3 regions of the Sporosarcina sp. FA15 genome follow, and region 1 is predicted to be linked to each of the others. Evidence: riboswitches for the same ligand, from Rfam matches in the RefSeq annotation. Region 1 holds a riboswitch; each other region holds the start of a gene.

Region 1 (10,844 bases):
CTCAAGAACCTACCACCGCACTTTTTCGCATCACTTGTTCGAAACGTACAAGAAGCACTTTCTGAAGGACGCGACGTTATTAACTTGGGGCGTGGAAATCCCGATCAACCGACACCTCCACATATTATAAAAGCACTCCAAGAAGCAGTCGAAGATCCAACAACACATGGATACTCCCCTTTCAGAGGGACTGCCGAATTAAAACAGGCTGTTGCTGACTTTTATAAACGAGAATACGATGTTCATATTGATCCTAAAACAGAGGTAGCGATTCTATTTGGAACAAAACCTGGATTGGTCGAGTTACCCCTCGCGATTATGAACGAAGATGAATTACTTTTATTGCCGGATCCGGGATATCCCGATTATTTATCGAGTGTAAGCTTAGCCAATATTAAATACGATTTAATGCCATTACTTGCAGAAAACGATTTTTTACCTGATTACTCTGCTCTTTCCGATGAACAAAAGAAGCAAGCAAAATTAATGTATTTGAACTATCCAAATAACCCAACAAGCGCAACAGCCACACTTCCATTTTTCGAAGAAACGATTGCTTTGGCAAAAGACAATGATATTGCAATTTTGCATGACTTTGCCTATGGTGGAATCGGTTTTGACGGTGCGAAACCTGTCAGTTTCCTGCAAGCAGAAGGTGCAAAAGAAGTTGGAATTGAAATGTACACATTGTCAAAAACGTATAATATGGCGGGATGGCGGGTCGGTTTTGCCATCGGTAATGCCGATATTATCGAAGCAATCAGCTTATTGCAGGATCATTTATTCATAGATATATTCCCAGCAATTCAGCGCGCAGCAACAGAGGCATTATCGGGAAGCCAGGATTGTGTGGATGAGCTCGTTTCACTTTACGAAAGCCGCCGGAATGTCTTAATTTCCGAATGTAAACGAATCGGTTGGGATGTCATCGCGCCCGCTGCATCTTTCTTCGCTTGGTTACCTGTACCAGAAGGATATACAAGCGAATCATTCACCAAGTTACTATTAGACAAAGCAGACATTGCCGTAGCACCGGGCCATGCTTTTGGAAGGTATGGTGAAGGATATATACGTGTTGGCTTATTGGAAAGTGAAGACCGTTTAAAAGAAGCAGTTGCACGAATTGAAAAACTCGATATTTTTTCACGATAAAATAATTTAATTTGAATTTCATATCAAAAAAGCCAGGAGTTTTCTATTCTTGGCTTTTTTGACATGAAATATTCTTAGTTCGTTAGAAACATTGAAAAGAGCGAATATCATTTGGACTTATCACATGATGGATCCAGCCACGCCTTCTTCTCTGTACTTTCCAGCTAGTTATTGTGATTGTTTGTGTCATATTTATCTTCTAGTTTCGGAATTAATTTTTCCCATATCAGATATTTTCATATAAATTTCGATCAACTATGTGATTCAGATTTCCTATAAAGATCACACCTTTTTCATTTCAAGCTAAATCCAATCTGTATAGAATCTGCAATTCTCTTGTAGCCGATCTCTTGGTAGATTTTATTTGCTGTCGGATTCATCAAATCAGTGTAAAGCACACAAAAATCATATTTTTTTAGAAGTTCCTTTGTTCCAGCTGCTACCATCGTCCGCGCGTAGCCTTTCTTTCGCTCTTCCTTTGGTGTAAATACAAGGGAGACAGTTACGCCATGATTTGTCGGTCGGGCTTTTTTCATCATGGAAACTACTTTGCCATTATCCTCCCACAAAAATACTTCCTGTTCGGCTACAAATGATGCAACTCGACTTTTCACATCTTCCACTGCTGTTAGCGGAAGTCCTGCATCTTCCTCAAACAAGTTGAACCACATCTCAATGAGTGAACAATCATCCGTATTTGCCAAACGCCAAGAGCCTGGACTGTGTTCAAGTGTTTCATCTATATTATCTAATCGATACAATCCCTGGTCCATCATCAATTGAGGATACACACTTGTTTTCACTTCCCATTTCTTACTGAAGAGGAATGCCCACGGTTTTAAACCTATGATGGAACTAATTTCAATTTTAAGTTCCAATAGGTTTCTTATTAACAAATCCATACATTCTTCCAAACGGCTTTCATCCGTAAAAATTAGGTTTAACGGATGTGGATAGGTCATTTGAAATAAGGCTAGCACCTGCCCCTCCTCTTCAATCGTCGCCATAAACGGCTTCTCGTATCGGCCAGCTTTAATTGCCTGCAATACACCGAAAAAAAGACTGTATACATCTTCCCTTTTACCTAAAACAGGTTCAGCTTTCAATGCAAATTTTTGCACATCTTGATAACGTCTAAACTCCATCCCCACACCCCATTCACATAAAAATAATAAACATCGAAATATTATAACAATTCTACCACATTTAACCTATATGCTGTGACTCTGATTGAAATCCATTGGTTAGTGGAAAGCTCTCCTTATTGCACTGGAAATTATAAAGCTTCCCTGGGGATAATCTGCAAATTGGCCTAGAATGTTGCCACAGGTTGTGTTGTACTAAGGCTGCGTTCTTCTGTTACAGGCGCTTCCTCTTTTTTTTTTGCAAATAAACGTCAAAGTGAGCTGAAAATAATGCCTGTCTTCTGTCCAAAAATGTTATTGGAGGAGCCAACCCCTGATCACCTTGTAAATTGCCAGGAATGCGGCCTTTATGAACAAGGGACACGGATGGTATGGGGTGAAGGTAATCCAGCGGCCCCGATTATGATTATTCTTGACAATCCCGGAGCACGTGAAGATCGTGAAGCCGAGTCATTTGTTTGTGGAACGCGGCAAACGCTACAAGAAGTTGCAAATGAAGCTGGCTTGAAAATAGATGATCTGTATGTCACTTTTATACTAAAAAGGAAGCCCGTTCGAGCATACGACAAAGAATTAGTACGTCAAATTTGTATGAGGCATTTAGAACAGCAGCTTACAGAAAAAAAGCCTACTCTCATTCTTTGTTTAGGAAATGTAGCCGTTCAGTCTTTTTTTCAAAATCCTGAAGCCGAAGTGAAGTCAATGCGGAGTAGTTGGCACGATATACGTGGATTCCAAACAGCGGTCGCCTACCATCCACTTGCAGTTAGACGACGTCCAAACTTACGTAACTTATTTTTGGAGGACTTGACTTTCGTTGCGGATCGCTTTCATTCTTTAGACCTCTAGCTACGATATGAAGTTTTTGTAATCCAATATTACTATTAGAAAAATATTTATGTTTGATAAATTAATCAGATATGGTAGATAGAATTCAAAAAAACAGGACACACAATTAAGCATGTCCTGTTACCAACTCAGATATTTGGTTGTTTTGAAGTATTCAATATTTCTAGTTCTTCTTTACTTCCAACGTGATCAAGTTCTTTATTTTTTTCAATTTCATGCATGTCAAGAACGTGTTGGGTAGGTGGGATTAATAGACTTATTACAATAATTGTCACTCCAGAAAAAATCACACCTGAGAAAACAGGCGTTAGCCACAATTCGCCCAACAAGCCCAAAAACCCATCCGATTGAATTTTCGGCCCAGGAACGTGAGTAAGTGACGTAATAATATAATATACGAGTCCAACAGATATACTTGCCCATACAGCCGGAGTACTTACCCGCTTCCAAAATGGGCCTAAAACGATTGGCCAGAACAATGTAACAAATACAACATCCCATGCTAAATAGGCTAAATCAATAACTTTTTGAGCACTTAGCGCCAGGATTAAACCTAACAATGCACTTGCAAGAATCACCATTCTTGAAAAAAACAATAGTTTTTTCGGATCAGGATTCTTATTAATAAAATCTAAATAAATATTTTTAGTAACAATTCCTGAGGTTGCTACATAACATGCCGCAACAGTTGACATACCCATCGCCGCCATCGCTGTTAAAAAGATAGCAGATAAAATAGGTGGGAAATAACCTTGTGCAAAAACAAGCATCAATGTTTCCGGATTGGAACTGTTCGGATAAATAGATTTAAATGCTTCCCCTAACATTCCAGGTATCCAACTAATAGCGATGATTACTGAACCTGCAATAATCATACTCAGCTGTGCGACACGCGGACTTTTTGCCGCTGCAACACGCTGACCTAAATCCACTGCGGGAATATCACCAAGAGCTAAAACTAAATAGAGTGTCCAGAATTCAACTCCACCTCTACTAAATAATTCATTTACATTCCACCAATCAGGGTTAAATGTAACATCGGGATAATAGAATAAAACAAATATAGTTATCCCGAGGATTCCCGCTACCGCTAGTGCCCCTTGAACAATTTCAGTGTAAGCGACAGCCCATAAGCCTCCAATAACGGAGTAGAGTGCCGTTAACGAAACAAATAATAGTGCGGCTGGAAGGAAATCGATTTGGAAAAGTTGTTGGATAATATAAGTACCCCCAACAGTGAGAGCCGCGGCATTGAAAATACCAAATGCTACCGCCATCACGATTCCCGTGTATGCTCCTAATCTTTTACTACCATATCTCAATCCGTAGTAGTCCGCTAGTGTCCATCCTCTTAATCTTCTTAGGGGCTTAGTCCAGATTAATGCCCCTAAAATCATACATGTACCTAGGCCGCCCATTGTTGCGGACCCTTCAAAGCCTCCACTTGTATAACCTGAGCCGACAGCAGCAAAAAAGAATGGAGCTGCTAATAACGCGGCAATTAAACTCCCAGTTACAACAGATAACGGCATACTCCAGCCCGCCACAATTAAATCTTCGGCAGTTTTGACGCGCTTATATCCTTTATAGCCAATGTAATAAATAAAAACTAAATATACACAAAATACGACGATATTCATCAATTCAAGTGCTCCTCATCTATCTTTTATCCGTTCATAACTACTCCACCGTTTGGAGTTAGTATTTGACCTGTATAAAAATCCGCATTTTCTGATGCTAAAAATAACACAGTTTTGGCGATTTCCTCAGGTTGTGCCAAGCGCTTTAGTGGATATTTCGCTGACTCTTCCGCGATATAGTTTTCACCGAACGCTTCGAGGATGCCAGTATGTGTTCCACTAGGCGCTACAGCGTTGACCAATATATTCGGTGCCAACTCTCTTGCCAAAGCTTTGGTAAAAGCATTAATACCGCCTTTTGCCGCTGAATAATGGGTAAATTCTTCACACCCTAGACTTCCTATATCTGAAGAGATGTTAATAATTTTACCTTTATTTTTTTCCTTCATTCTTTTCGCCGCTTCTCGGCAATTATAAAAGTTTCCGTAAAGATGAACCTTTATCATTTTGTCCCACTGCTCATCAGTTAAATCTGTAATAGGAGCATTCTGTGCAAACCCGGCATTGTTGACAAGAATATCAATTGCTCCTAGCTGGTTGTCCATATACTGAAACATATCCTGCACTTGTTTAGAGTCAGATACATCCGCACAATATTTTAGTGCATTCACGCCATGGTCCTTCGCTTGTAGACGAACTGTTTCCGCCTCTTGATCGCTGCCAATATAGTTTATTAGAATATTTGCTCCCTGTTCAGCAAAAGCTAAAGCAATTGCCTTGCCTATCCCCATACTAGAGCCTGTAATGAGAACATTTTTACCGGTAAGCTTTAAATCCATTAATCTTCACTCTCCAATTTAAAGTTTGTAATTAGGGACTGCAGCTTCTCCGCAGTTTGGCCTAATGAAGCAGATGCTTCTTTCACTTCTTGCATCGACACCAATTGTTCTTGTGTAGCTTGTGAGACATTCAATGAAAACTCGGTAGATTGTTGAGATGTTTTCTTAATATTATTAACGGATGCGACTACTTCTTCAGAGGATGCAGAAATTTCTTGAGATGCAGCAGAAATTTCCCGGATTTGATCTGCGACTTCATCTGCAGATTGTACAATCCTTTTAAATATCTCGCCTACTTCATTCGTATAATCCATTCCCACTCTTACGTCTTCTTTTCCTTTTTCCATCACGGTTACAGAGGCATTAGAATCCGTTTGAATCATATGAATTAGTTGGAAAATCTCTTTAGCCGACTGAGATGATTGTTCAGCTAAACGCCTTACTTCATCTGCAACGACAGCAAATCCTTTACCATGCTCACCAGCTCTGGCTGCTTCAATAGCAGCGTTTAGTGCTAACAAATTTGTTTGCTCTGCTATAGCAGTAATAATGTTCACAATGTCGCTAATCTTATTAGAATTAGCATGTAAACCATTAATAGTTTTCTCTATTTGTTCTACAGATGTATTAATTAATTGCATTTGATCAATCACCTGTTGGACAACCTTATTTCCTTGTTCAGCAGCAATTGAGGCCGTCAGAGACGATTCAGAAGCCGTATTGGCTGAATCAGCGATTTGTTGTATTCCCCCCGCTGTTTCTTCCATCGCAGCAGCTGTTTCTTCAGTCATCACCAAAGAAGTTTCAGCATTTTGAGCGATATTCTTCATTTCTTTTGAAACGTTTGTTGAACTAATATACGATTCTGTCGCATTCATAGTTAGCTGATTGGCTGATGATGCAACGTGATCAGATGTATTTCTAATGTTTAATATGACATGTTGCAATTTTGAAACCATTGTTTTTATCGATTGTGAAAGTTGTCCAACTTCATCATTTGTAATCTGAAGATCAACATCGTTCAATTCTCCATTTGCCACTTGGTCTGCAACAATGACCACTTTTTTAAGTGGTAATAAAAGCCGATCAATTGTAAAATACAGCAATACTAATAAGATTAAAATTCCGATTACTGCAATAATAATCTGTTTTGTAACACTTTTTTTAATGATGGTATCAATATAATCCGCAGAGTAATCAATTCCTAACACTGCAATTGTATTTCCGCTTTCATCTTTAAGAGGGCTGAAAACTGTTCGCCATGATCCGAATGAGTCCTCAAAAATAGTTGTTACCTCTGATTGATCATTTTTAATTGCGAGCTTAGCAGTATCTACATGAACAGGAGCAAGATCAGTAAACAATTCCCCCGCTTCATACGCTTCATTCAAATTTTCAGTATAGCCGATAGGAGTGACGCCATTATCCTCCATCTCCCATATATAACTCCAAAACATGATTCCCTGTTCTTCCCTTATGCCATCCAAGGTACTTTGCATTTTCAAAAATTCAGGATCGTCTTCCCCTTGAACTTTCAATAGACCATCTATATCTTTGGAATCTAGGTTCATGGCTGTCAATAAGCCAACACTTTTTAACTCTTGTTCTAGGTCATTTTCTAACTGGCCGTTCAATTGAGAAATACTTTGTGTCGTTAGAACAGAAAAAAGTGCTAAAACAATAATAGAAACTGTAAGTAAAAGTTTATACTTTAATGACATGTTTTTAAAAAAACTCATAATAATTATTTCCTCCTCTTCAATTTTTGTATCTTTCTTTACACATAAAAAAAGCCCATTTCACAATGAAATAGGCAAATAAAAAAACTAGACTATTATCTAGCATTTCTTGAGCAGCTCAGCCGTCATAGTAATAATTACTTTAGACCTGTAGCTTTGCGTCCCTATTTTTCAATAAGTTTGCCTATAACCATCAAAAAATATACCACATAGTCTAATAGATGGCAATAATAAGTACCAAAAGATTCATAGGATAGTATAATGACGCCACTTAATGTCCTACTTTTAAAACACCAAACTAGTATATAGTCATTGGTGAAAAAAGAGAAATAGTGTCTTTAATCCCCCGTCCATATTTATTTTCCGCTGTTTTAAATTGTTACATCAATTCTTTTACAAGGATAGCATTGCTGGAAATTTCAATATCAAAAGTATTCTCATTTTTGGTAACTTCAACTTTTCCTCTTCCAGGTAAGAAGCAATGCCTAATATGCTATAGAAAGGTGTTGCTATGAAAACGCTATATAAAAATGCGAATAGCTTGCTCGACCTATCTATTTGTTTATCCTGTTTCATCAGATCTATCTTGCCCTTTTACTATTGAGCATTTTTACTTTTTTCCACTAACCTGCCCATTTGGTGCAATAAACAACAAATTACATAATTCAACATTTCAATAATCAATTTGTTGTTATTGCTTATCGTCAAAAATTATTTCTATTTCTGTTAAACAAAAGTTTTAGATACTGAAAATTTCACAACCATTTTTCCGTGCAAAATACTTTTTTGGAACCTGTATCTAACTTCACTTGTTTGCCAATAGCTAATGGATGCATTGGATGGGTGTGGCACGTATCGAACTCAGCTAAAATGGGAATATCCATCCCATCTAATTGCTCTATCAGTAAGTCCAATGGCTGCTTGCCAGTACCTAAATCATCATACTGTTCATGTTTACCTAAAATAATACCAGCAACTTTATCAAAAAAACCTTGCACTTTTAGCATTGCAAAATTCTTCTCAACAATTGAGGCATTTTTCATACAATCCTCAATTAATAAAATATCGCCTTGTTTAATTGTAGGGAAATAAGAAGAGCCAATAAATCCATACATCGAATTCACATTGCCACCTATTAATCGTCCTTCTGCAACACCACTTTGTCCAGTCACCCACTTATTATTAAAAAGCGTTTTCTCTGTCGTTTTTTCTAACCAGTTCACAGGCTCATCAGACCAAAATGGAGACATTGGCACTTCATAAGGTAGCTCTGTCTCTTTCATAAAATATTGTTCGAAATATTGATAAGTATCATTTACTAGTGGTTCAAATTCACCGAACGAAGGTATTAAAGCAGGTCCATAATATGTTGAGATACCTGTTTTTGCATAAAGGGCGAGTAAAACAGCCGTTGCATCAGAATACCCAACGACTAGCTTTGGATTTTGCTTAAATGCTTCATAATCAATATATGGCAGCATGCTATTTGAGTTCGTGCCACCAATTGTGGACATAATCATCTTTATATTCGGATCTCTTAATAGCTCATTTAGTTCATCTGCGCGTGCTTTAGGTGAACCGGAACGATAAACATCAGACTGTCCTGTCAATTTACCTTCTACAATAACAAACCCTTTTGATTCTAAAAATGCTTTTGCACGTTCAAACCGTTGCAACGCAGTAACAGTTGCGGGTGAAGATGGTGTGAATATACCGATTGTATCTCCCTTTTCTAATCGTTTCATCATTAATTATCCCCTTTTTTCATAATTTAGATAGCCCAAAAAACTTAAGAATTTTCAATTTAATAGTGAAGTATACAACTTTAATCTTGACTTATAATCACGAATACTTGTTATTATACTCCATCTATTTAATAGTTTCTATTGAATTTCAGAATAATCGATTTTCGGCTCACCTATGCTTTCATGTGAATAATATGAAGAGGTCGAGCCCCAGAAACTCCTCATTTTTAATAACGATGCTCTGTTTGTCGAATAAAAAATCATTTCAAATGGCTATTGTGTTGCTTTGTAGACACTATCTTCCCCTTACAATCACCCCTAATGCTATTGTTTTCTTCTACTTTCAATAACTCCTCTTTTGATCCTATTATGAAAACTCCAAGTACTATCCCCTTTTTTATTTTCCATTTTCTTACAACTTATTCACTATATAATCATAGCTTCCACTGTTTTTAATTCCTTTGCTAAATCAAGGTGATTTTTCTCGTTTTGTGCTTTGCTTTCTTCCCATTGTCCAGTTATTGCATGAAAATCGTATAGAAGTCTTGCTGTATCACCTAAATCATGCAAACCTTTCATGCTCGGTATGTCTAAATGAGGCAAGGTCTTATAGGATAGTTCGCTAGCAAAATATATTAACTCCTTTTCCAGTGCGTAAAACAAGTTATATACAATTAATTAAGTATTTCTTCCCACTCGTCTGAGCATACTAACGGGCAAGGCTTATACAGCATTGTTGCATTATTCATGCATGCAACATTCCTAAAAAATTAATGCTTTTAACCATTGTTTATGTAAAACTTTAAGGAGGATATTTATTGTATGTATGATGTTGTTATTATTGGCGGTGGTCCGTGTGGCTTATCAACGGGTCTTGCTCTACAAGAAAAAGGACTTTCTTATGTGATTATTGAAAAAGAGGCGATTGTCAATTCCATTGTCAACTGTCCATTACACATGACTTTCTATAGTACTTCTGACCGCTTAGAAATCGGCAACATTCCATTCCTATCTCAAGATGTCCGTCCAAATCGAACTGAACTATTAAAATATTATCGTCTTGTAACTGAGAGACAAGAAATTAATATTAAGTGCTATCAAAAGGTTAATTCTATTTCAAAGAATGTAGCATCCTTTACTGTCCACGCAGAAGATCGTAATGGCAACACCATTCCTTACGAAGCGAAGATGATTGTTATTGCAACAGGAATTTTCGATACGCCAAGACAACTAGGTGTAGACGGAGATAATCTAGCGAAGGTATCACATTACTATAAAGAAGGTCACCTCTATTATGGACAACATGTTACAGTTGTGGGTGGTAAAAATTCAGCAATTGAAGCTGCTATTGATCTTTATCGTAATGGGGCCAAGGTTACACTTATCCATCGTGGAGAAACTGTCTTAGAAGGCATTAAACCATCGTTGTTATTAGATATGCGTAACCTTCTTAAAAAAGGAAAAATTGATTTTCATCCCAATTCCAGTATTGCTGCTATCGATGAATCAACTATTCGCATAAACTCTTCTGACGGAACAGTTACACTTCAAAATGACTATGTATTTTCCCTCATCGGTTATCAACCCAATATCTCTCTGCTTCAAAGCATTGGAATTCAAACTGACCTCTCTTCATTAGTTCCTTCCTTTAATCAAGAGACATATGAATCAAATGTCAAGAACGTTTTTCTTTCTGGCGTTGTAACGGGTGGCATTACAAATCGTGTTTACATTGAAGACGGACGCTTTCATGGCATGAAAATTGCAAATGAAATTGCACAACGTCTGTCCTATG
Region 2 (10,844 bases), 2.1 Mb from region 1:
GAGCAGATAAAAGTAAGAATTATTTACAAAACAAAGTAACGCTTCATTGGAAAGACAAAGATGGCAAAGAGCAAACAAAAGAAGCGGAGTCTAAATTTACTCCAGACGGTTATACACAGTCCAACGGTTTTAAAAATGGTTCATACAATGCCGTGACGCAAGAAATCACTTGGAATGTGGGTGTGAACTATAACCTTAAAACTCTTTCGAATGCTTCTGTGGAGGACTTCATTCTTGGGAATCAAAAACTATTAAAAGATTCGATTGAAGTTCATGAAATGACTCTTACAGGTGGGGCGAATGGAACAGAAGTTAAAGAATTAATTCAGGGATTGGATTATTCAACTAGTTGGATCGAAAAAGATGGAAATCCAGGCTTTCTAGTTGAATTTAAGAAGGAAATAACGAAGCCGTACATGATTACGTATAAAACAAGCTTGAAAGATTTAAATTTCGTCGAAGCTAAATACGATAACACAGCAACCGTTAAGAATGGCTCGGATAAAGAAACAGATCTTACAGCATCCGTTTCAATTCCACACGGTGGAAAATACACAGCTAAATCCGGTTTGCAAAATGGGAAAATCATTGATTGGAAAGTCGACATTAACTTTGCTCAATCGAAAGTTTCGAATGCGAAAGTTACCGATATGCCAAGCGCTGACCAAGCGGTTTTAGAGGATTCAATACGGTTATATGCTGCGAAAACAGATTCAGCTGGCGCAATAACTAAAGGTGCAGAATTAACAAAAGGCACAGACTATAAAATCGATTTCAATGAAAGTCACGAACCTTATGCATTCGAACTTTCATTTGTAAATGAAATTAGTGAACCGTATATTTTGGAATATCAATCATTTATTCTAAAAGCACCAGCAAGTATTACAAATAAAGTTTCATTTACTGGTGAGCATGTTGCTTCTGAAAATGAGGAAACGACCAGCACAATCGAAGTGAGAAAAACTTCGGGTATGGGAGATGGCTCAGGTGAATTAGGACGCCTACAACTAACGAAAACAGATGCTGTAACTGGCGAACTACTTGACGGTGCTACATTCATATTGAAAGACAAAGATAGTGGAATAACTATTAAAACAGGAGTTACTGATGAAAATGGAGTCGTCACATTCGACAGGTTACTCTGGGGTGAGTACCTCTTGGTAGAGACTGAAGCTCCAGAAGGATATCTTGAAAATGAAGAAGTGATGCCAATTACAATTAATAAGGCATACGTCGATGGAGATGCAGAAAAAGTAGGGAACCATGAACTTGTTACGAACAAAAAGATTGTGCGAGCTGTTCAATTAGAGAAAGTAGATAGCGAGGACCATAATAAGAAGTTAAAGGGAGCCAACTTTATGCTGGAACGAAAAGATGGTGATCAGTATAAAACAGTTGGACTTAAGACGACGAATGATGATGGGATAATTCATGTGGAAAATCTTGAAGCAGGAGAGTATCAATTCGTCGAGATTATCGCTCCAGCAGGTTATCTAGTAGATGATACGCCAATCCAATTTACAATCGGAGAAAACCAACTTGAAGTTCTGAAAGTTGGACCGGTAACGAATAAGATTATTAAAGGGGCAGTCGAACTTAAGAAGGTCGACAAAGAAAATACGGAAATCACGCTTGAAAATGCAGTATTTGAGTTGCAAGATGCAACTGGAAAAGTGCTTGAACAAGGTTTGACAACAGATAGCGACGGAAAAATCATTAAAAATGGTTTAAATCCAGGCAGCTATCAGTTTGTTGAAACGAAAGCGCCATTCGGTTATAAGCTAGATCAGACACCAGTTCCATTCAAGATTGTACAGTCTCAAAATACGATTCTTGAATTGACAGCAACGAATGTAATGATTTTAGGATCCGTAGTCCTCACAAAAATTGACGAGGACAATTCCGAAACAACATTGGAAGGCGCAATCTTTGAATTACAAGATGCAACAGGTAAGAAAATTCAAGGTGGAATTTCAACGGATCAAGACGGTAAAATCACTGTCCCTAACTTAAAACCAGGAGCTTATCAGTTCGTAGAAACGAAAGCACCTGCGTACTATCAACTCAATCCAAAACCGATTGTCTTCAATATTGAAATTGGAGCAACTTCAATTACAACATCAGTCGAAGCACCAAATAAATTGGTAACTGGTTCAGTTGAATTATCGAAAGTCGATAAAGATAATGCTGAATTGGTAATAGAAGGTGCAGAATTTGCACTGCAAGATACTGATGGGAAAGTACTTCAATCGGCATTGAAAACTGACAAAAATGGCAAGTTGCTTGTTACTGACTTGAAACCGGGTAGCTACCAATTCGTAGAAACGAAAGCACCATTCGGTTATGTGTTAGATGAAACACCAATTTTGTTTACAATTGAAAAAAGTAAAACAACAGCTGATGTCAAAGTGGTGACAGTCAAAGCAGAAAATGAATTGACGACGGGCTCTGTAGAGTTAACGAAGGTCGACAATGAAGACCCGACAAACACATTGTCAGGTGCAGAATTTAAATTGCTAGATATAGAAGGTAAAGTACTAGAAGAAGGCTTACTAACGAATGAAGTAGGTAAAATCGTTGTAGACAACTTGAAACCTGGTAAGTATCAGTTTGTCGAAACAAAAGCACCTTTTGGCTACGACTTAGACCCAACTCCAGTTGAGTTTACGATTGACAAAGGTCAATCTGAAGTGCTCCAGATTTCAACAGACAATAATTTGACGCGTGGCTCTGTTGAACTCGTTAAAGTGAACAGCGATAACAATGCAGTCACTCTAGCGGGTGCAGAGTTTAAATTGCTAGACGAAAAAGGTGAAATGCTCCAAGAAAACCTACCAACGAATGCTGATGGGAAATTGGTTGTAAATGAATTAAAACCAGGAAAGTATCAGTTCGTGGAGACGAAGGCGCCTTTTGGCTATGAATTAGACGATACACCAATTAATTTCACGATTGACAAAGGTCAAACTGAAACGCGTGGATTGGAAATTCCGAATACGATCATTAAAGGCTCAGTTGAATTAACGAAATACGATAAAGACAATAATGGTGCAATTTTAGCAGATGTTGAATTTGAGTTGCAAGATGAAAAAGGTAACGCGATTCAAGTAGGATTGGTAACGGATGAAACTGGTAAAATTGTTGTAGACGAATTAAAACCAGGTAACTATCAGTTTGTAGAAACGAAAACACTATTTGGTTATGATCTGAATGCAACTCCAATCAAATTTACAATTATCCTAGGGCCAACTGCTATAGAAACAGTGGAAGCCTTTAACGAATTAACAACAGGTTCAGTTGAACTTACGAAGCGTCCCGAACATAATGGGAATGGAACACTTGCAAGTGCAGTCTTTAAACTGCTAGATGCAAAAGGCATCACGCTGAAAGAAGATTTAACGACGGATAAAGATGGTAAACTAGTTGTAGATAATTTAAAACCAGGGAACTACCAGTTCATCGAGACAAAAGCTCCAACTAATTATATTCTAGATACTACACCAGTAAAATTTGAAATTATTAAAGGTCAGACAGTTACGGTACAGGTAATTAAAACAAATAAATATAATCCGTATTATCCACCGGTCGACCCAGGCAAACCGAGCGAACCAGGCAAACCGAGCGAACCAGGCAAACCGAGCGAACCAGGCAAACCAAGTGAACCAGGCAAACCAAGTGAACCAGGCAAACCAAGTGAACCAGGCAAACCAAGTGAACCGGGCAAACCAAGTGAACCGGGCAAACCAAGTGAACCGGGCAAACCAAGTGAACCGGGCAAACCAAGTGAACCAGGCAATCCAGTTGAACCAAGCGAACCGGTTGAACAAGAGAATCCGGGCGTACCGGGTAACCCAAGCAATCCAAGTAACCCGAGCAATCCAAGCAATCCAAGCAATCCAAGCAATCCAAGTAATCCAAGCAATCCAAGCAATCCAAGTAATCCGAGCAATCCAAGCAATCCAAGTAATCCGAGTAACCTAAGTAATCCCGATTTAGTGACTCCAAGTAAAAAATTACCTCAAACGGGTGAAGCATTCCCAATCGGTTCAATGGCGACCGGTTTTGGAATAATTCTACTTGGAGCTTGGATGTTCTTTAGACGAAAAAAATCTCGCAAAACGCAAAGTGAGATTTAACAATAAGATAGCCCTATGCAAAACCAGTTCGCTTTAAAGGGACTGGTTTTGTTTTTTTGTTGAATTTTAGTAGGACAAAGAGCTTTATATAGGAGAATTATTCCGCATGACAACATTCAGAATACCCGAAGTGCGAATGACCATTCGAATCCGTCGGCCGACCAATCATATATCCCGCCACCCAATCGTAACCGCCGGGTTGCCGATCATATATCCCGCCACCCAATCATAAACGCGGGGTTGCCGATCATATAACCCGTCACCCAATCATAACCGCCACGCAGTCGATCATATATCCGGCCATCCAATCATAACTGCCGGCCTGCCGATCATATATCCCGCCACCCGATCATAAACTGTCGCCCACCCGAGCATATAGTATTTCAACTGATCGTATCTTTCCACCACTCTATCCAACAGAAAAACTCCCACGAGGTTACTAATCGTGGGAGTTTTTAGCGCTAAACATACATTCAATTCACACTATACGCCACCAAGCCCTTAGCATTGGCATACAATGCCGCGTTTGTTCGATCGGCAAGATCTAACTTTGCTAATACCTGACTGACATGTTTTTTTACAGTAAACTCTGTAATATATAAAGCCTGTGAAATTTGTTTATTTGAATGGCCCATCCCGAGTTCGAGTAATATCTCCTTTTCCTTCGGTGTTAGCTGTTCGATATGCCTATCATTTTCAAAAGGGCTTTCCTTCGATTTTATCACCAAATCAAACACCCCTGGATCATAATACTTTCTACCTCTGCCGATAACTCCGAGGGCATGGATCAGTTCTTCAGGTAATGCCTCTTTTAATATATAGCCATCGACACCTATTTCTTTTGCCTGTTTAAAGTCGTGCTCTTCCGTCGATGAAGTTAGCACGACGAATTTACAGGTTATTCCTTGTTGTTTCGCTTCCGAAATTAATTCCAAACCAGATTCATTTCCCAAGCGAAGATCCACTATCGCCAAATCAGGTGTAGTGTCATGGAATAGAGTTAGCGCGTCATTTCTATTTGCTGCTTCACCTAGGATTTCAATTGCTCCATCTATAGTAAGGATAGATGTTAATCCTTTTCTTACTAATGGATGATCGTCGACAATAACAATTTGCATTAGCCAATCACCTGGACCTTCTCAAGTATTTTTGCGGTTGGAATTTCGATTTGTATTTCTGTCCCTATCCCGTGTAATCCACTTATCAAAAACGTTCCTGCAAAAGTACTTACAAGACGTCTCATATTGAAAAGACCGATTCCTTTTTCATGCTGGCCTTCGGATATGTGCGAATTAATTCCGATTCCATTATCATGAATTTCCAATACAGTTTTCTCGTCCAGTATAGATAATCTGAGTTCAATAGCCGTGCACTGGCCATGGCGAACGGCATTTCCGCAAGCTTCACAAATAATTCTATAGAGTGCTTGTTTTAGTTCGCTTGATAGTAAAGCTTCATCACCCGTTATCTGATAATCAATTCGTATATCACTTAACCGTGCATACTCGTCAAAATAGTTTTGCAGCCCAACTTGAAAAAAATTTTCGCCATTCTTCGTCGAGTTGAGACCGTATATCGTCGACCGTAGTTCCTTTAGTGTAGTGTTGGCAGATTGTGAAAGAAATTGATATTCATCATTCAACTCAGTACTTGTCATGCCTTTACTTTTTGTTTGTAAACTGTGCAGAGAATATACAATACCGACCAATCTTTGTGAAACACTGTCGTGAATTTCATTGGAGATACGATTCTGCTCCTTAATTACAATCATTTGCTCCTTCATTGAATCTGTATGAATTCTTTCGAGCATTATTTCACTAAGTTCGGCTAAAAACTCAAATGGGCGATTAAAGAGCAATGTTTCTCTAGACTCACTTGAACCGGAAATCTTAACTCCAATCACACCAGTAGTAGTGGAGGTTCTAATTACTTTCATACCGTACCAATCCTCGTTAATCTTACTGACAAACAGTTCTTTCTCCAGGCGTATAGTATTCCATTGTTTTCTTAGGCTAGTTTCAATGTGGGGATTACTCGTAGAAGATGTTAGGTAGCTATTTTGATGATTTATGTCGGTCAACCAAAAGAATGCTTCTCCACTATGTGTAAGCTTGATGATAGCTGCCATTATTTCATTCATTATAATTTGAGGGCTTGAATTATCCATTAGGTGGTACAGCGATATACCGTGCTTCAATGTATCTAGATAGGTATCATTCGTTTCGATTGGTTTATTAGTAGCGCATGCTTGTACCAAATCCAAAGCAGAAGCTTTCTGAGTGTATCCTTCTAATATATCAGCTAGAATCTTTCTGATTTTTGTCACACCCTCTCATTTCATAATAAAAACCCAATCAACTTGAACATAATGTCCAAGTGTAATTAGGTCGGTTGCACCAATAACTCCATACATCCAAGGTGCCCATATAGAGGATGTATTTCACAGTTTCCGTAAATTATATTCTTTTATATAGTTCAGTATAACCAAATTACATTGAATATGACGTCATCTCCTGCGGTTGAAGAGGTTCTTTTTTTTTGTTATTAACTTGTATTTTAGCGAATTAAGACTTTTCAGTTACTTGTTACCTATCAGTAAATCAATATTAAAGGTTACTTCTATAAGATAGAGCTATTACTTCCGAGTGAGCTATTCATTAACAGAAGTAGAAGTGAACTGGTACGAAAGTGCACCGACTCTACACTAAGGTGGAAAACCGGGGTAGACAAACGATATCAGAAAATCACTCTTTAGAGTGAGGATGCCCGCAAGGAATACTCCTATACTAAAAGTAGTTACAAAAATGGTAACGAGCCGAAAAAAGCATTGGAGGAGATTTCCATGAAAAAGTATGACACCTACTAAAGGGGTGTCAAGGATCACAACAGCTGCCAAACTATGAAAATGGTGCATGCAATCAAGGCTACTTTATCAGGTGAAAATGAACTCATACCTTAGATCGAAGAAGAAAATAATTTCTTCCAAGTCGCAGGGAAGAACAAAGAACAAGCATTCAATAAAAGCGAAAAAATACAAACTAATTGGAGGAAATTAAAAATGGGTATTAAACAGAAGCTAGCAATGGGTATCGCAACTGGGGCATTGGCTGTAAGTATGATCGGTGGAGGAACATATGCTTATTTCAACGATGTGGAAACAAGCACGAATACATTCGCTGCCGGTACACTGGATTTATCACTAAAGCCTGAAACAATTATCGATGTAAAAAACATTAAGCCTGGTGACTGGATGAATCGTGATTTTACATTGAAAAATGACGGCACACTCGACATATCCAAGGTATTACTTAAGACAGAGTATTCAGTAACAGACAAAAATGGTGATAATGTAGAAAACTTTGGAAGTCATATCCGAGTTAACTTCATGTGGAACCACGATAAATCAATCACGGGACCGTGGACTGGACTGGACAACGTGGTTTACCAAACAACTCTTGCTGAGTTACAGGGTATGACACCAGATGCCGTTGCAAATAAAGTCTTTGTCCCATACCTTGAAGAAAAAGGCGGTTTAAAAGCCGGCAATTCTGACACGCTGTCCGTACAATTCGAATTTGTCGAGAACGACAAAGATCAAAACGAATTCCAAGGTGATTCTTTAGAGCTTAAATGGACATTTGATGCACAGCAGACAAAAGGGGAAAAGAAATAACATATATCCCGGGAGGAGAGCACTTCTCCTCCTTCCTTTTATTTCATCAATCAACCAATGCTCTTCCTTATATATATTTCTCAACATATAACTCGATTTTATGTTTTGAGGAATATACGTAAGAAAAATCCAGTGGTAAAAAATCGAAAGGCGGGATCAGGTTGAAAACCAGCCGAAGGCGCAAACGTAGGAAAAAGCATCAAGGTCCATTTCTGACTTTAAAATTGGCACTCATATGCTATTTAGTCATCTTTAGCATTAGTTATATTTCGTCTGACACATCCGCATATCTCAGTAGCCAGTCGGAAGTCTCCCAGATGATCACTGCCGGATGGGAAGTCCCGGTTGTACTTATGAATCAATGCGGTGAGGAAATTGAAAAGGATGCTGTAACGGGTGAGGAAATCAAGATCGACCGTGAGAACATAGATAATAAGCCTAAGGAAGAAAACGATAAGGACACGGTATCGGGTGAGGAAACCGAAGTCGACTGCCTGGACAAAGATGATAAGTCTAAGGAAAAAGAAGAACAGGATGCTGCACCAAGCGATGTCGACTGCAAGCGCGAAGATGATAAGTCTGTTGGAGAAAACGAACAGGATGCTGTATCAAGCGAGAAAATAAAGGCCGACTGCAAGAATATAGATGATGAATCTAAGGAAGAAATTGAAAAGGATAAGGTCATAGAAGGTGAAGATGATAAAGCAGATTCGGATGCTAACAAAGAGAACGAGCAGCAGAAGCCTGAAGATGACGGTCAAAAACAGCCGGACGGCAAGGATGGATCTGTTGATGAATCTACTGAAAAGAAACCGGAAGAAAAGGATTCTATAGAAAGTAAGGTTCCAGAAAATAACTCTGAAACAAAGAATGAAGCTGAAGTGAACGCTGTCGTAAAACCAGAAAATAACACAAAGAAAGTAGAAGGTGATACAAATGAGAGAGAAGAAATTAATGAAAAAGAAGAAACGAATGAAGAGGATAAGTAGCATCGTCTCAGGCATATTGATGGTTCTGCTGATTAGTGTAGCTTCCATAGTGGTCTTCACGAAAGTCTCAGGCGGCGAGCCACAACTTTTCGGTTACCAATTAAAAACTGTTCTGTCGGGATCCATGGAGCCGGGAATCCTAACAGGCTCGATCATTGCCGTAAAGCCGGCTGAAGATAAAACTAATTTTAAAAAAGGCGACGTCATTACATTCCAAGAAGAAGAAAATATTTTGATCACACATCGGATTACTGAGGTAGTCAAAAGTGGAGACTCCGTACTTTACCGGACAAAAGGCGACAATAACAATGCAGAGGACATGAATCCAGTTCTGTCTGACAATGTAGTAGCGGAGTACACTGGTTTTACAGTGCCTTACGTAGGGTACTTCATTAACTTTACCCAGTCGAAGAATGGTGCGTTTTTGCTATTAATACCCGGATTCCTGCTGCTTATCTACTCGGGGTTTACGATTTGGAGAGCACTTGGAGAAATCGAATTGGCTCCGAAAAAAAAGGTGAATATAGTGAGGGAAGATGGCGGAGAAAGTTCTTCCTGAATCAATCGCTAAGATATGTAAGGAGGCATTATCATGAGCAAACTGTTTCGACTTTTTCCGGTTCTTCTATTGATTAGTGGAATCTGTTTCTTTCCTATGACGAGCGTATTAGCAGATGGTGAAGACAACACGGGCAAGGGTGATATAGACATCGGCATTTCACCAAAAGATACGTTATTTGAAATCAGCAATATGAAGCCTGGGGACTGGGCACCTCGGACCATTACAGTCAAAAACTTAGGTAGCAAAGATTTTGCCTACCAAATGCAGTTAGAAAACAGTGGAGAAAAAAAGCTGTTCAATGAGCTACTGCTGGAAATAAAAGCCGACGACAAGGAATTGTATCAGGGGAAATTGGCTGCATTTAAATCTCTGCCCGCAAGAAAACTTACACGCGGCAGCGGGGAGAATCTGGACATCACTATTCGTTTTCCGGAGCACCTTGGAAATGATTTTCAAGGCCTTGGGGCGGCATTTGTTTTCACTTTTACGGCGGAAGGAAGAGATAACCCGGGGAATGGAGGAGGCGATAACCCAGGGGACGGAGGAAGCGATAACCCTGCGAATGGAGGAAACGATAGCCCTGCGAATGGAGGAAGCGATAGCCCTGCGAATGGAGGAAGTGATAACCCTGCGGAGGGAGGAAGCGATAACCCTGCGGAGGGAGGAAGCGATAACCCTGCGGAGGGAGGAAGCGATAACCCTGCGGAGGAAGGAAGTGATAACCCTGCGGAGGGAGGAAGTGATAACCCTGCGGAGGGAGGAAGCGATAGCCCGGCGGTTCAAGTCACAATACCAGGACAGATCGACAGCGGCGTTCCAACAACAGCCGGGTTCAACTTGCCTGCCACGTCAACAAATATATTTAATTTGATGTTAGTTGGTTCTGTACTTGTGGCAGGTGGAATTGTGTTGATGATCATCAGGCATTACAGAAGGATGAAAATAGCTCAATAGACACGTAAATGACTCAAATGGCTAATTGGTTAAAGAGAAACTTTTGAAAAGCTGCCTGTGCATGGCGTATCATGCCTTGGTAGCTTTTCTGTTTTTCGTGAAAATGAGATGAATCAACACATCCTTTATTAGCTGGAGGTGATGTAATTGCTGAAAAAAATGGCTGTGATTTTGCTGGCGGTTGGACTATTTTTGATAGGCTACGCCAGTGTGCAGCTAAAATCCGCACAGCAGTCGGAAAAAGCCGCACTGGTTCAGGCAAAGGGGGAGTTGGAAAAACAAAAAATAAAGTCACCCCAGCTTGAGTCATCCCATCCCGACCTGTCTTTTCAGAACGGTCAAACAATCGGCATCCTGCAAATTCCCATTATCCAAAAAGAGCTTCCCATTGTGGAAGGGACGGATGACGATGCTTTAAAGCAAGGCGTTGGTCACTACACAGGCACCGTTTATCCCGGGCAAAAAGATCAAATTCTGTTATCGGGACACAGGGACACCGTGTTTACTGGATTGGACAAATTGCAAAATGG
Region 3 (10,844 bases), 1.1 Mb from region 1:
CAAAGATTGAAATGCTTTTATGTTCTTCGTAGAGTTATCAGTAACCATTTCCCCTAAGTCCTCAGACAACTTTTTTAATTGAGAAACTATTTCTATCGTTTTATTTTCGCGTTCTGTAATATTTGTTGCGATTTTAAGTACAGCATTTACTTCACCTTTATCGTTTAGAACGGGAATATAAGTAGCTTCTAGGCAAAGTAAATCCTTTGCTTTACTAACCCTATGAATCTTCTCTTGAAACTTTTTACCTTTCCTTAGATTATCCCATAGCTCAGCATATTCCTTACTATTCCGGAATTCTAAGGTGCAAAATTGTTCATGTGACATATTCTTCATTACGTCGACACTATACCCCAAAGTCTGTGCAAAGTTCTGATTTGCCCAAATAACCTTCCCATCCAAATTGAATTCTATCATAGCTAAATTAGATTCTAGTGAAGCTAAAACCGCTCTTTCATTCAATACTTGGGTACTAATATTGATATTTGTAGCAATGTTCATGTTCATGTGCCTACTTCCTTTATAATAGATTTCCTATTCTTAAAAACATAATAGAAAAGAGTGGAATTACAGATTTTATTTCCCATAATAATTCCTCTACACTATACTACTACAAAGGAGGACGAAAGACCTTTTTATCACCATCAAGTATTACGGTACCAAATTACCTAACTCATCACCTCCACCATCATCGACTCAACACAGCATCGGTTTACAAATGTAAAAAACGCCCGAATGGACGTTTTCACATTAATAATTATTCAATTTCCCTACTTTGCAGTTTGTTCCTGCTGCGCGTTACGCATTTACACTTTCGGCTTTGCGACCCTGTCTTGCATGTAATCTTTTCATCGCAAATCTTGCTATTGGCTGTGCAACCAACAGTTCAATCCAAAATGCTATACCAAAGTTTCTTGGCCAAATGTGAAAGAAATTTTTAAATGGTTCTAGGCTTATTTGTTTCGTACCAACCCAAGTTCCGATAATCGATAGAATAATAGATAATACCGTAACATTCAATAAAGTATTCAATAGAATTCTGGCATTAAACCCATCTGATTGTCCCACGAATTTTGGTATCAGCTTACCAACAATCGGTCCCGCAATCAATCGTACTGATAAAATTACGATTATCCACATAAACGGAATAATCTTTAATGTATCTAGATATACCTCTTTACTGAAGCCACGTTCCAACCCTGTAATAATAGGGGCGATTGTGTTTACTGAAATAATTGAAATGATTAATAAAAATAATATACCTTCTCTTCCGTTTCTAGGTAGTCTTGTTTCTCCATGCATGTTTGTCATCTCCGCGAATAATATTTCAGATGGCAGACGTATCATGAGACATATATTTTTGGTTAATGAGAAAGCCAATATCTCTACACACTGATTTACTAATCATAGCATTTTCTTCAAATGAATGTCACCTCTCCGTCAGCCATTCCACACTCCTTATTTTTGGATAACCAGACTAATCGCATTGCTATCCTAGCCTTATACCTTCTCTATCTTTCGGCTTTCGTTTCGCGTATGCAGCATGCCGTCAACGGTAGATTTGTTTTCTTTTCCCTTAATTAATAGAAAACCACCAAACGCATTGTTTGCCAGTTTTCTTTTGGGAAAGTAAAAGAACGCCCGGTTGGACGTTCTCCATTTGTACTTATTCTTAGCGCTGAACCTTAACGTATAAACGCCAAATCTCTCTCAGCCAAAGCATCTTTCAGCCAGCAAGGATGCATTTCCAACAAATCTGATGGCAAATCTTGTTGTTCGAAATATTGAATATCGAGTGATTCCGAAGAATTGCATCGAAGTTCTCCGCTTATAATTTCAGCTAAAAAACAGGTTGTTATAAAATGAACTATTTTTCCTTTAGGGTATGAAAACACCTGTGAATCTGGATCAGAGTAAACACCGATTAGCTTAGTAATTCGTATATCTAAATTCGTTTCTTCCTTCATTTCCCTAATAGCTGCTTCGGATACTGTCTCCCCGATCTCTACATGTCCTGATGGGATCCCCCATAGCCCCACATCAGCTCTCTTCTGCAATAATACTCGATTATCTTCATCTAAAATAATAATAGCGACTCCTGCTTTAAGTTCGTTAATTTCCTTCATTTCAATTATCCCCTTAAGTAATAAAATAAGGCTGATTGAGAAAGTTTCAATGCATCATATGCTGAAATTTTCCCCCTCGAACCTTTTATGTCAATAGGCACCTTATGCAACCTGTAAAAGATACGATCCTTGGTTTCAGACGTTTATAAGCAAAACCCTAGTTATAGTTCTCCAATATATTGATTTGATGGACTATAAATCATGATACCTATAGTACTATTTAAATTCAAGAGATACTCCAAGAATTCATTCAACGACAATCAAAATCTCGCGAACACACGTAATTGCATCGTTAGCCATGAACCCCAGCTCCTCGATTCGCTGCTTGTCGCTGAATCTGGGCGCTAATAATAATGCGGGGTTTGAATCGGATGGTTACTAAGCTGTTGGGTTGGGTTGTAACTTCGGAAATTGTTTAGTTGGCCATTGTTGCATCGAGATTACAGGTCAGGTTCAATCGGTGTATGCAGCAAGCAAGCCCACGAAAACACTTGACTGAACGTAAGAAAAGCACCCAGCAAGATGCTAAATAAACTCATAACTTTTACCTGTTGGATACATGAAAACGTTGTACCATAGCAAGATTATATCCTTTTATATAGGAATTCCCCATTATATCTTGATGAATGTGTTTATCTTGTATCATTTGAGTAACTTTTATCGACGCATCTTCTAGACTACTCGCAGATAAGTTCATAATGAAAGTTTCATTATCATTAAAATGAAGTGTTATCTGAAATTCAAGCATTTTCTCACCTCCCGCAACCGATGTTATCAGAAATATAGGTAAACTAAAAGTTAACACTCGTATGTAATTGGACTGTTGCATAGTTCTACATACAAATTATCGCACTCCCGACTTGCCTTTAAGTTTATCTTCTTTATTCTCTAAGAACAATATCTCGACGTATTTGGCATTTCTGACATTTGCATCACGATGGAGCCTTTCAGGTGTCGGATGGGACGTGCTTATCCAAGAGTACTTCTTCACCTCAAGAATCCAACGAAGAACTTCTATCCCTCTCACATTTCCAACTACGTGGATACGCTCTTGAATTATCCTTAACTTCGTTCCTATCTAATGACTTGTTGGAGATGCTTACTCCTTCGAAAAACATCTCTAATCCTTTCAGTTTGATTGATTCCCATCGACTTTTCCTACTTTGGTGCCCCATTAGCTGTTTTCGGGCAAAATAAGTGCAAAGACTAAAATCCAATAATAAAACTAAAACAACCGTTAAGTTGAATCAGTGTCCTCATTTTTTCCGATAGACGATTATTTTGATTGTGAATAAAATTTTCATTTTGCTTGATACTACTGTTAGTAAAAATATATAAATGAGGTGCTAAATGTGTATTACTACAAAGAAGAATTGATCAATCCCGTCACTCCTCCCGATAAACCCGACCCTGAAGCTGCAAAAGTAATGCAAGAAATTCTAGGTGGGCATTTTGGAGAAATGCGTACCATGATGCAGTACTTTTTCCAAAGCTCCAATTTCAGAGGTAAGGAAACACAATATCGCGACTTACTTCGTGGTGTGTTTTTGGAAGAAATCGCTCATGTTGAACTTGTCCAGAATACAATCAATCAATTGTTAAATGATTCAGGTGAATCTGCTGTACCAGGTAATGCTGGCGTCGATCAAGCACCTCTCGATGATGCCGTTAGACACGCAAATCCTCATCACTACATTATTGGTGCTCAAGCCTCTCTCCCTGTAGATGCTACTGGGAATCCTTGGAACGGTTCTTGGGTTTATAGCCATGGCAATTTGATTAGTGATATGCTCGATAACCTGGTGTTAGAATCAACCGGTGTCTTGCAAAAAACTCGAATTTACGAAATGAGTTCTAACAAAACATTTCGCGAGACATTAGCTTTCCTAATCGTGAGAGATAACGCACATCAGAATGCGTTTGCAAAAGCATTGGAAACGCTCGGCGTTGATTGGGGCAAGCTGTTCCCTGTCCCGAATTACGATATAAATAAATATCCTGAATGCAGAAAATATGTGGAGTTAGGGTATCATAATGCCCAGTTCAATTTCAGATTAGACCCAACTAGAATCGGGGAAATTTTCCAAGGACAGTCCCCTAGCAGAAATAATGGCGAACTTAAAGTTACTCCTCCACCTGCTGGATTCCCGGTTCCTTTACTGCCTGACATGCCAAATGAACATAGTCCAGGTATTCAAGACATGAATAACTAAATTCTTTCAGTCCCTATATAAGGGACTGTTTTTTTATCTCTTCGTGTAACTAACCTCATTAAATAGAACCTCACAGAACTCAGATTTATAGGATTGTTTCCAAACTGTCACCGATCCATAACTGACTAACCTATAATTAAGCAGATTTCGTAGTAAACTTACATTAGATAAAGTCAGAATGGAGACTATCAAATGACAGTTACAACATGGATTTGGATATGGATTTGTATTATTATCTTTGTTTTAGAACTCATTTTCATCTATTTCGTCGTCCATAAAAGTTATCGATATAAACATACGATTGATCCGATTGATGATCATATAGAAGAAATGAATAGAGAGTGAATCGATATAGATTAATGAATTATTTCTATGAAAATTAATTTATACATATAGAGCGGACCGGCATATGACAGTAAAAGTCCTTTCTATCATTTTGACAGCGCATCAAAAATAGTAAGTTGCTGCACCACGGTTAACACTCCCTCACAGAATGTTTGGTGCTGACGAATATACGGATCGTCCTATCGCTAGCACTCCACATCCAATCCCTGGTGCGTCGTTCAATATCTTTCAGCACCTCTAACAGTAACCGGGTTAAAAGTTTGATTATTTCTTCGTATGAGGTCATTCAGTTATCTACTTCGCTTTTTGGTCAGACTATGCGTTCCCACTTATTGCACTAGCTTGTAAATTTGAAATAAACTCCTAAAAAAAACACTTTTAGTTACAGTAACCATGGTACAATCATTCTAAAGGAGGGATATCCTTGAGATACATTCTAAGTGTTATTATTTCGATTCTTGTAATAGTTTTACTGCTTAAGCTAATAGGCGTACTGTAAACAGTCACATTATCTTTAAACTAAAAGTCAGTGGTTTTTTTCCAGGTTCTGCTTCTATATCGCTTAGGTGCCTGGGGGAAGAAATTGATTTCGTTATGATAATATCTAGTCCTCTTCTTAATTTACTGCATATAATGGGTCTCCCATTTCCTCGTACTGTGCGTTAAAGTAACGAACTGTCAGCCTGCAAAAAGCCATTTGTGGTGCTTTCAAATTCCTGTAATAAATCCCTATCTGTGTGATCCTGCGTATTAGGCGCATTCATGAATTTCATAAATGCATATTCTTTAGTCCGTAGATTCGGTTCGGCCTCGTTTAGAATTTCATCCACACTTTCCGCTACAATGACTTCGATATACATTTCTGTTGCCTTTTTATAAGGAGTTGTCTTCAAGTCGTTTTCCTCCACGTTCACCGCTACCAAGCCTTAATGCTCGTTTTTATTACATTCGCAATAAAATAGTTTAATAAGTTTCCATCACATCTGCTACATATTTTGGTCGAACTGCGTACTACATTTTGATGGCTTTCACTGCATTTTCACTTTGCAAAAAAGCAAGAATCGTCAAGGAACATTGAATGTAATAAGCTAATAAAAAGCATAAAGAATATTAAGGTATAGCCAGTCATACATTTAATCAATGTTGTTGTTTGTAATAGATATCAAAGTATTACAGAGGGAGAATAGCTATGAGCGTTGAGTTTGTTTTAATGGCACCAACAGCTCTTCAAGTGTTTAAGGCAGGAGAGTCCAATCCAAAAAAAGTAAAGCGGATTGTTTATGGGCAAGCTACATCTGACGCAAATGGTATAGCCACACTTTATTTCACAGAAAACGGATTATCTAATGGTATTCCATTATTAACAACTATTGACTATGCTGTATCAAGCGTATATTCTACAAATCCTTCGATAAATGCAAGACCGAGAGTACAAATGCGAGAAAAGAATGTTGCTGCAAAATTCGTCTCTGCTAATGTCACAAATAATAGTAGTATAGTAGTACTAGGAATTAATGTATTAGGTTCAGAAAATCCAGTGAGTGGAATTCTTGTAGATTTTATGATTTTAGGTAGCTTTGATAGGTAAGAGAAAGCGACAATAATTTTGAAAAACGTGGATTAACAATGGTTGTTCGAAATTTCCGGGCATAAATCTCAAGATGACTGTGATAAAGACTGCTGATTATTTTTAATCAGTGGTCTTTTCTTTTCGGACAGCACATGTTAATAACCCACCTATTTGCCTACTACTCCTTTGTATTAGACTCTTTCATAAGATTGTTCTATCAAAGTATGTTAGTTTGTATATAGGCAAACTTATCGAAAGGTAAGGACGCAAAGCCAAGGGCCTAATACAACTATTTGTAATGGTAGCCGGTTACCAAGTGTATTGCTTTCTATCACTTGTTAAAAAGGATGAGGATCATTTTCAATAAATCAGTAATGCTCGTAGATGATTCAAAATTCATGAGAAATCTATTAAGAAATATTATCGTAAGTAACGGTTATTATGTCGTAGCTGAAGCTGGGAGTGGAGAAGATGCTGTGCCTCTTTATAAATCACACTTCCCGCATATCGTTTTATTGGATATCACTTTACCAAATATGAACGGTATCGCTACGCTAAAAGAAATTAAGAAAATAAACCCCAATGCTCGTGTTGTTATGTGCTCAGCCTTAGGGACTCAAGATTTAATAATTGAGGCTTTAGAAAATGGAGCCGCAGATTTTATCGTGAAGCCTTTTTTTGATGGACTTATTACCCAATTAAATAAAATCTATTGAAAAACATAGTACACTAACATAAAAGACCAAGAAATTACGGTCTTTTTTTCATCTTAAATGTACAATTCGTGTTTACTCCATCACTTCCCCCGCCCATGCATCCAACCAATTTAATAAAATCCTAACGCGATTAACAAAGTCAAAATAATGAATGTCCATCCTTCAAACGAGGTCATTACTGTCGCCATAACTTCCAAGCCTCTTGCCTTTTCTCATACAACTCCCGCTGCAACAATGGCTCGTACACCACAACCTTGTAACGGGATGGCCACTCATTTAAAAACCTCGAAGTCAAATTAGCGAAAGCCTACAGTGACACATTCACTTTTCAAATTGGTGGAATATTTGGAGATTGTTTTCATTTAAACCCCTCATAAGCCTTGAGGCATAAGCATTGTTGCTACTATGAATTATTTCGTGCTAGACTAATCAGCCGTTTCGTACGTACGTTCTGCAGGTGTGATAATATGATAGTTTCAGCATCCAGGTACTAATCGACTATGCCACGCCGTTAAAGTAAAGTCGTAGGAAATCTTTTGAATTCGTGTGGTTGGGGGACATTCAGGGGGACACATTAAATGCGGACAGGCGCACGACTTATAACATAATAACAGCCACCTTCTCAATCGAGTTGGTGGCTGTTTTTTTACTCACTTTTCATTTCCCAGCTTTTCAAACAAGTGGTTGACTTTATCACACATTTCTTCAGTTTCACCAGGATCAATCTCTTGTCTATTTCTTTTTTAGTAATCAACAAGGTGTTTGCCCTTCATTTCCTCTTTTGCAAGAATAGGATACTACAGATGGAGGTGAAAGAATGAATTTTAATAACCACTTCTCTAATCGTAAATGTAGTAAATGTCACATCAGTCCATGTTCTTGCAAAAATATATGTAGAGTACCAAGAGTGTTCATGGGGCCAATCAGGGCTATCGGGCAGGCTGGCTCCACTAGTACTATCGGAGCCACATGCGGGTTATGCGAATACGGGTATATTTACAATCTAACTCCTCAAACGGTACCTATAGAAGCTGATGTTTTGTTTGATTCAAATGGATTAATGACACCTGGAATTGTGCATACCCTTGGAACCTCTCAAATTATGATTAACGTTCCGGGAGACTACGAGGTTACTTTCTCTGTATCAGGTACGGAACCTAACCAATTTGCACTGTTTTTAAATGGATCGCTGGTTCCCGGAACAGTCTATGGTTCAGGTGCTGGCACTCAGCAAAACAACGGGCAGGCTATTATTGCCATAGTAGCCAACGATGTTCTTACCCTTCGAAATCATTCTTCTGCTGCAGCAGTTGGTCTTGCGTCTGTGATAGGTGGTACACAAGCTAATGTAAATGCTTCTATTGTCATTAAGATGTTGAATCCCAATGCTTAGGTAGAAATTATTCGGTATAAAACATCTTGGTTTCACTGGATTTTAATACAGGCTTCAACAATCACCTGATGCAAAACTTCTAAAAATAGAGGTGAAAAGTCGGAAGTAATTACTATCCATAGAAGAAACTCAAAAACAAATCGACCTTTCCCTATTCGGATTGGTCGTTTTAATTTACCGGTTCAATTAAACAAGTCGATGCCTCCTTAAACAAACAAACGATTCTAATTTGCGCACCGACAAACTTCAACATGTTCGCTGCATTACAAATGAATGCAATATTCAATAAATTCCTATCCGGTATTATCCCAGATACCAGATTGAAAAGGCGACCTTCTTTCGTCGAGAGGTCGCCTTTACCCTGTTTATTATTCAACACATTCCACTCCGATTATGTCCTCCACCGGCATACGGTCCCTACCGAATGGACTATCGACCGTAATCCACATCGCCTCAACATTTATTTCTTTTATGACAACCATGTAAAAAATGACTTTCCCTTTATCCCACAACTTTACGTGTACTTTGCATTCCCTTTTTTGCGCAACTTCTATTTCCATGCCAGTCGTGGACGGAAAATTTAAAGTTTCCAGTATTTCCGCTTGTATATCCTTGACTGTTTGTTCTGGATCACCCCACAACTTTTCAGTTCCAGTTAGATCAATAAATCATTCATCGTTTCTGTTGTCAAGTAATTGTTTACTATTTGTCTTCTAAATCTTGGATTTTGTGTCACTTAGAAGTAAATTTCGGTCAACAGCGTCATGTAAACCTGCATTTTTCTGTAATTTAAAAGAATCCATATTGAAAAATTTAATCAAAATAGATTCTTTTTATTAAAGCCTGAGTTTACATAAAAATTATTTAATTAGAAACTTAAACATCTATTAAATATACTAAAAAAGATTTAGGGCATCTTGGGATAAGTCTGTTCAAAATCCCTTTTTTACAAGCCGCTAAATGGAAACTGAAATTTTTGAAAGAAGAAAAACAGTAAAGACTTTAAAGGGGTTCGAAAACAATGGATTTGGATTAACCGGTTGTTTGATTGGTCAAGTATGAATAATTCAGGATGAAGATAGTTTTTCAATCCTACCCATTCAGCGTGTTGTATCCAAACGATTTCACATTGAATTTGCTCCCGACTTCCCCATAATAAGTGAACCAGAAACTTCCCCATTTAAATTCACCATTAAACATTGTTGCTATTAGCAAAATATTCACGAGTATCTTTGCGCGATTGTGGGGTTAATACGCGATCAAGCTCTTCATTCAACCAAGTAAGTGACTTGTTACGAAGAATATTGCGCATACTATCTTCTGCTTCGAGCATAACTAAGTTAATCACACAGGGAGAAGCTAGAGCGCATGCTGCATAGTCTTCATCCCGGCATAGGTAGCTATTATTTTTAATATTTTTACATTGAAAAATGGGGGAAGCACCTTCAACAGCTTCAATTACATCCCAAAAAGAAATTTCCGCAGGAGACTTGGCCAGTTTATAGCCTCCTTTTACACCTGGAACAGAACTTACGATACCCGCTTTTGTTAATTTACTAAAAATCTTCGAAAGATAGGTCTCTGAAACGCCTTGAAAAGCGGAAAGTTCTTTAATCCCAATTGTGTCATTAGGAGGAATATCAATTAAATATACCAAGCAATGCAATCCATATTCAACACCAATACTATACTGCATGCAAACACCTGCTTTCTACATATAAAGATTGCTACTAACCATCTTAGGTGGATTTAAAACCCTTGTCAAATATGGAAATTTTCAGCTATTTTTTTTGTTGACAGCCATAAACTAAAGAGTTATATTGTGGTCATAACCTATCGTCGATTGATGTTATCGACGATAGGTTGTAGAGGCAAGGACAAATTTAGATTCACGGAGGAGATTACTATGAAGGTTAGATTAAATCATATCAGTGCAAGCCCAGGTGCTTTGCAGGCAATGATGAAACTGGAAGGGTTTATTAAGACAAGTGGATTGGATGCTAAGCTATATGAATTCATTAAGATCAGAGCATCACAAATTAACGGGTGTGCTTATTGTATGGACATGCATACACGGGATTCAAGGAAAATGGGCGAGACGGAGCAGCGGATTTATTTACTTAACGCGTGGCGTGAAGTACCCTTTTATTCCGACAAAGAAAGAGTGGTGCTTGAGCTTACGGAAGCTGTAACCCGTATTTCAGAGCAAGGTGTGTCGCAGGATTTGTATGAAAGAGTTCGGGCACATGTGGATGAGGCAGAATATGTGGCAATCATTATGGCGATTAATACCATTAATGCATGGAATCGAATCGCCATCTCCACGGGGATGTTCCCTGAAAAGGAGTAAAGAGAAGCTTACTGAGAATAGTGAAATTTAATAAGAATAACTTTAGGATAGCTCTTACAATTGTATGTCCATTGAAGACCGAGGCCGGTCTTCATGGCTTACCTTAATGAGCATCGCTAATCAATTAAATT

Evidence for each region. Region 1 has a riboswitch for cyclic di-GMP ahead of ACP8HG_RS01645 (methyl-accepting chemotaxis protein). Riboswitches for the same ligand answer to the same signal wherever they lie in the genome.
Region 2: another riboswitch for cyclic di-GMP. It lies ahead of ACP8HG_RS13570 (sensor histidine kinase); the one in region 1 lies ahead of ACP8HG_RS01645 (methyl-accepting chemotaxis protein).
Region 3: another riboswitch for cyclic di-GMP. It lies ahead of ACP8HG_RS06715 (response regulator); the one in region 1 lies ahead of ACP8HG_RS01645 (methyl-accepting chemotaxis protein).

Annotation. Positions count from the first base shown of each region.
Region 1 is NZ_CP188818.1:316,681-327,524, reverse strand. Features, by position in the region: gene ACP8HG_RS01670 (pyridoxal phosphate-dependent aminotransferase) at 1-1,152, shown strand, start outside; gene ACP8HG_RS01665 (GNAT family N-acetyltransferase) at 1,446-2,297, opposite strand; gene ACP8HG_RS01660 (uracil-DNA glycosylase) at 2,664-3,146, shown strand; gene ACP8HG_RS01655 (sodium:solute symporter family protein) at 3,275-4,786, opposite strand; gene ACP8HG_RS01650 (SDR family NAD(P)-dependent oxidoreductase) at 4,813-5,565, opposite strand; gene ACP8HG_RS01645 (methyl-accepting chemotaxis protein) at 5,565-7,304, opposite strand; cyclic di-GMP riboswitch class I at 7,414-7,499, opposite strand; gene ACP8HG_RS01640 (S66 family peptidase) at 8,060-9,049, opposite strand; gene ACP8HG_RS01635 (hypothetical protein) at 9,476-9,712, opposite strand; gene ACP8HG_RS01630 (YpdA family putative bacillithiol disulfide reductase) at 9,872-10,844, shown strand, end outside.
Region 2 is NZ_CP188818.1:2,873,000-2,883,843, reverse strand. Features, by position in the region: gene ACP8HG_RS13585 (SpaA isopeptide-forming pilin-related protein) at 1-4,136, shown strand, start outside; gene ACP8HG_RS13580 (hypothetical protein) at 4,425-4,553, opposite strand; gene ACP8HG_RS13575 (response regulator) at 4,610-5,254, opposite strand; gene ACP8HG_RS13570 (sensor histidine kinase) at 5,254-6,462, opposite strand; cyclic di-GMP riboswitch class II at 6,515-6,596, opposite strand; gene ACP8HG_RS13565 (CalY family protein) at 7,195-7,809, shown strand; gene ACP8HG_RS13560 (SipW-dependent-type signal peptide-containing protein) at 7,971-8,798, shown strand; gene sipW (signal peptidase I SipW) at 8,746-9,357, shown strand; gene ACP8HG_RS13550 (hypothetical protein) at 9,391-10,314, shown strand; gene ACP8HG_RS13545 (class D sortase) at 10,462-10,844, shown strand, end outside.
Region 3 is NZ_CP188818.1:1,396,765-1,407,608, forward strand. Features, by position in the region: partial or broken gene ACP8HG_RS06670 (methyl-accepting chemotaxis protein) at 1-501, opposite strand, end outside; gene ACP8HG_RS06675 (hypothetical protein) at 799-1,302, opposite strand; gene ACP8HG_RS06680 (NUDIX domain-containing protein) at 1,686-2,126, opposite strand; gene ACP8HG_RS06685 (hypothetical protein) at 2,671-2,874, opposite strand; gene ACP8HG_RS06690 (manganese catalase family protein) at 3,479-4,339, shown strand; gene ytzI (YtzI protein) at 4,532-4,684, shown strand; gene ACP8HG_RS06700 (DUF6877 family protein) at 4,815-4,970, opposite strand; gene ACP8HG_RS06705 (hypothetical protein) at 5,347-5,577, opposite strand; gene ACP8HG_RS06710 (hypothetical protein) at 5,874-6,272, shown strand; cyclic di-GMP riboswitch class I at 6,486-6,571, shown strand; gene ACP8HG_RS06715 (response regulator) at 6,629-6,970, shown strand; gene ACP8HG_RS06720 (BclA C-terminal domain-containing protein) at 7,884-8,363, shown strand; gene ACP8HG_RS06725 (hypothetical protein) at 8,533-8,739, opposite strand; gene ACP8HG_RS06730 (hypothetical protein) at 8,732-8,923, opposite strand; gene ACP8HG_RS06735 (RrF2 family transcriptional regulator) at 9,556-10,059, opposite strand; gene ACP8HG_RS06740 (carboxymuconolactone decarboxylase family protein) at 10,270-10,713, shown strand.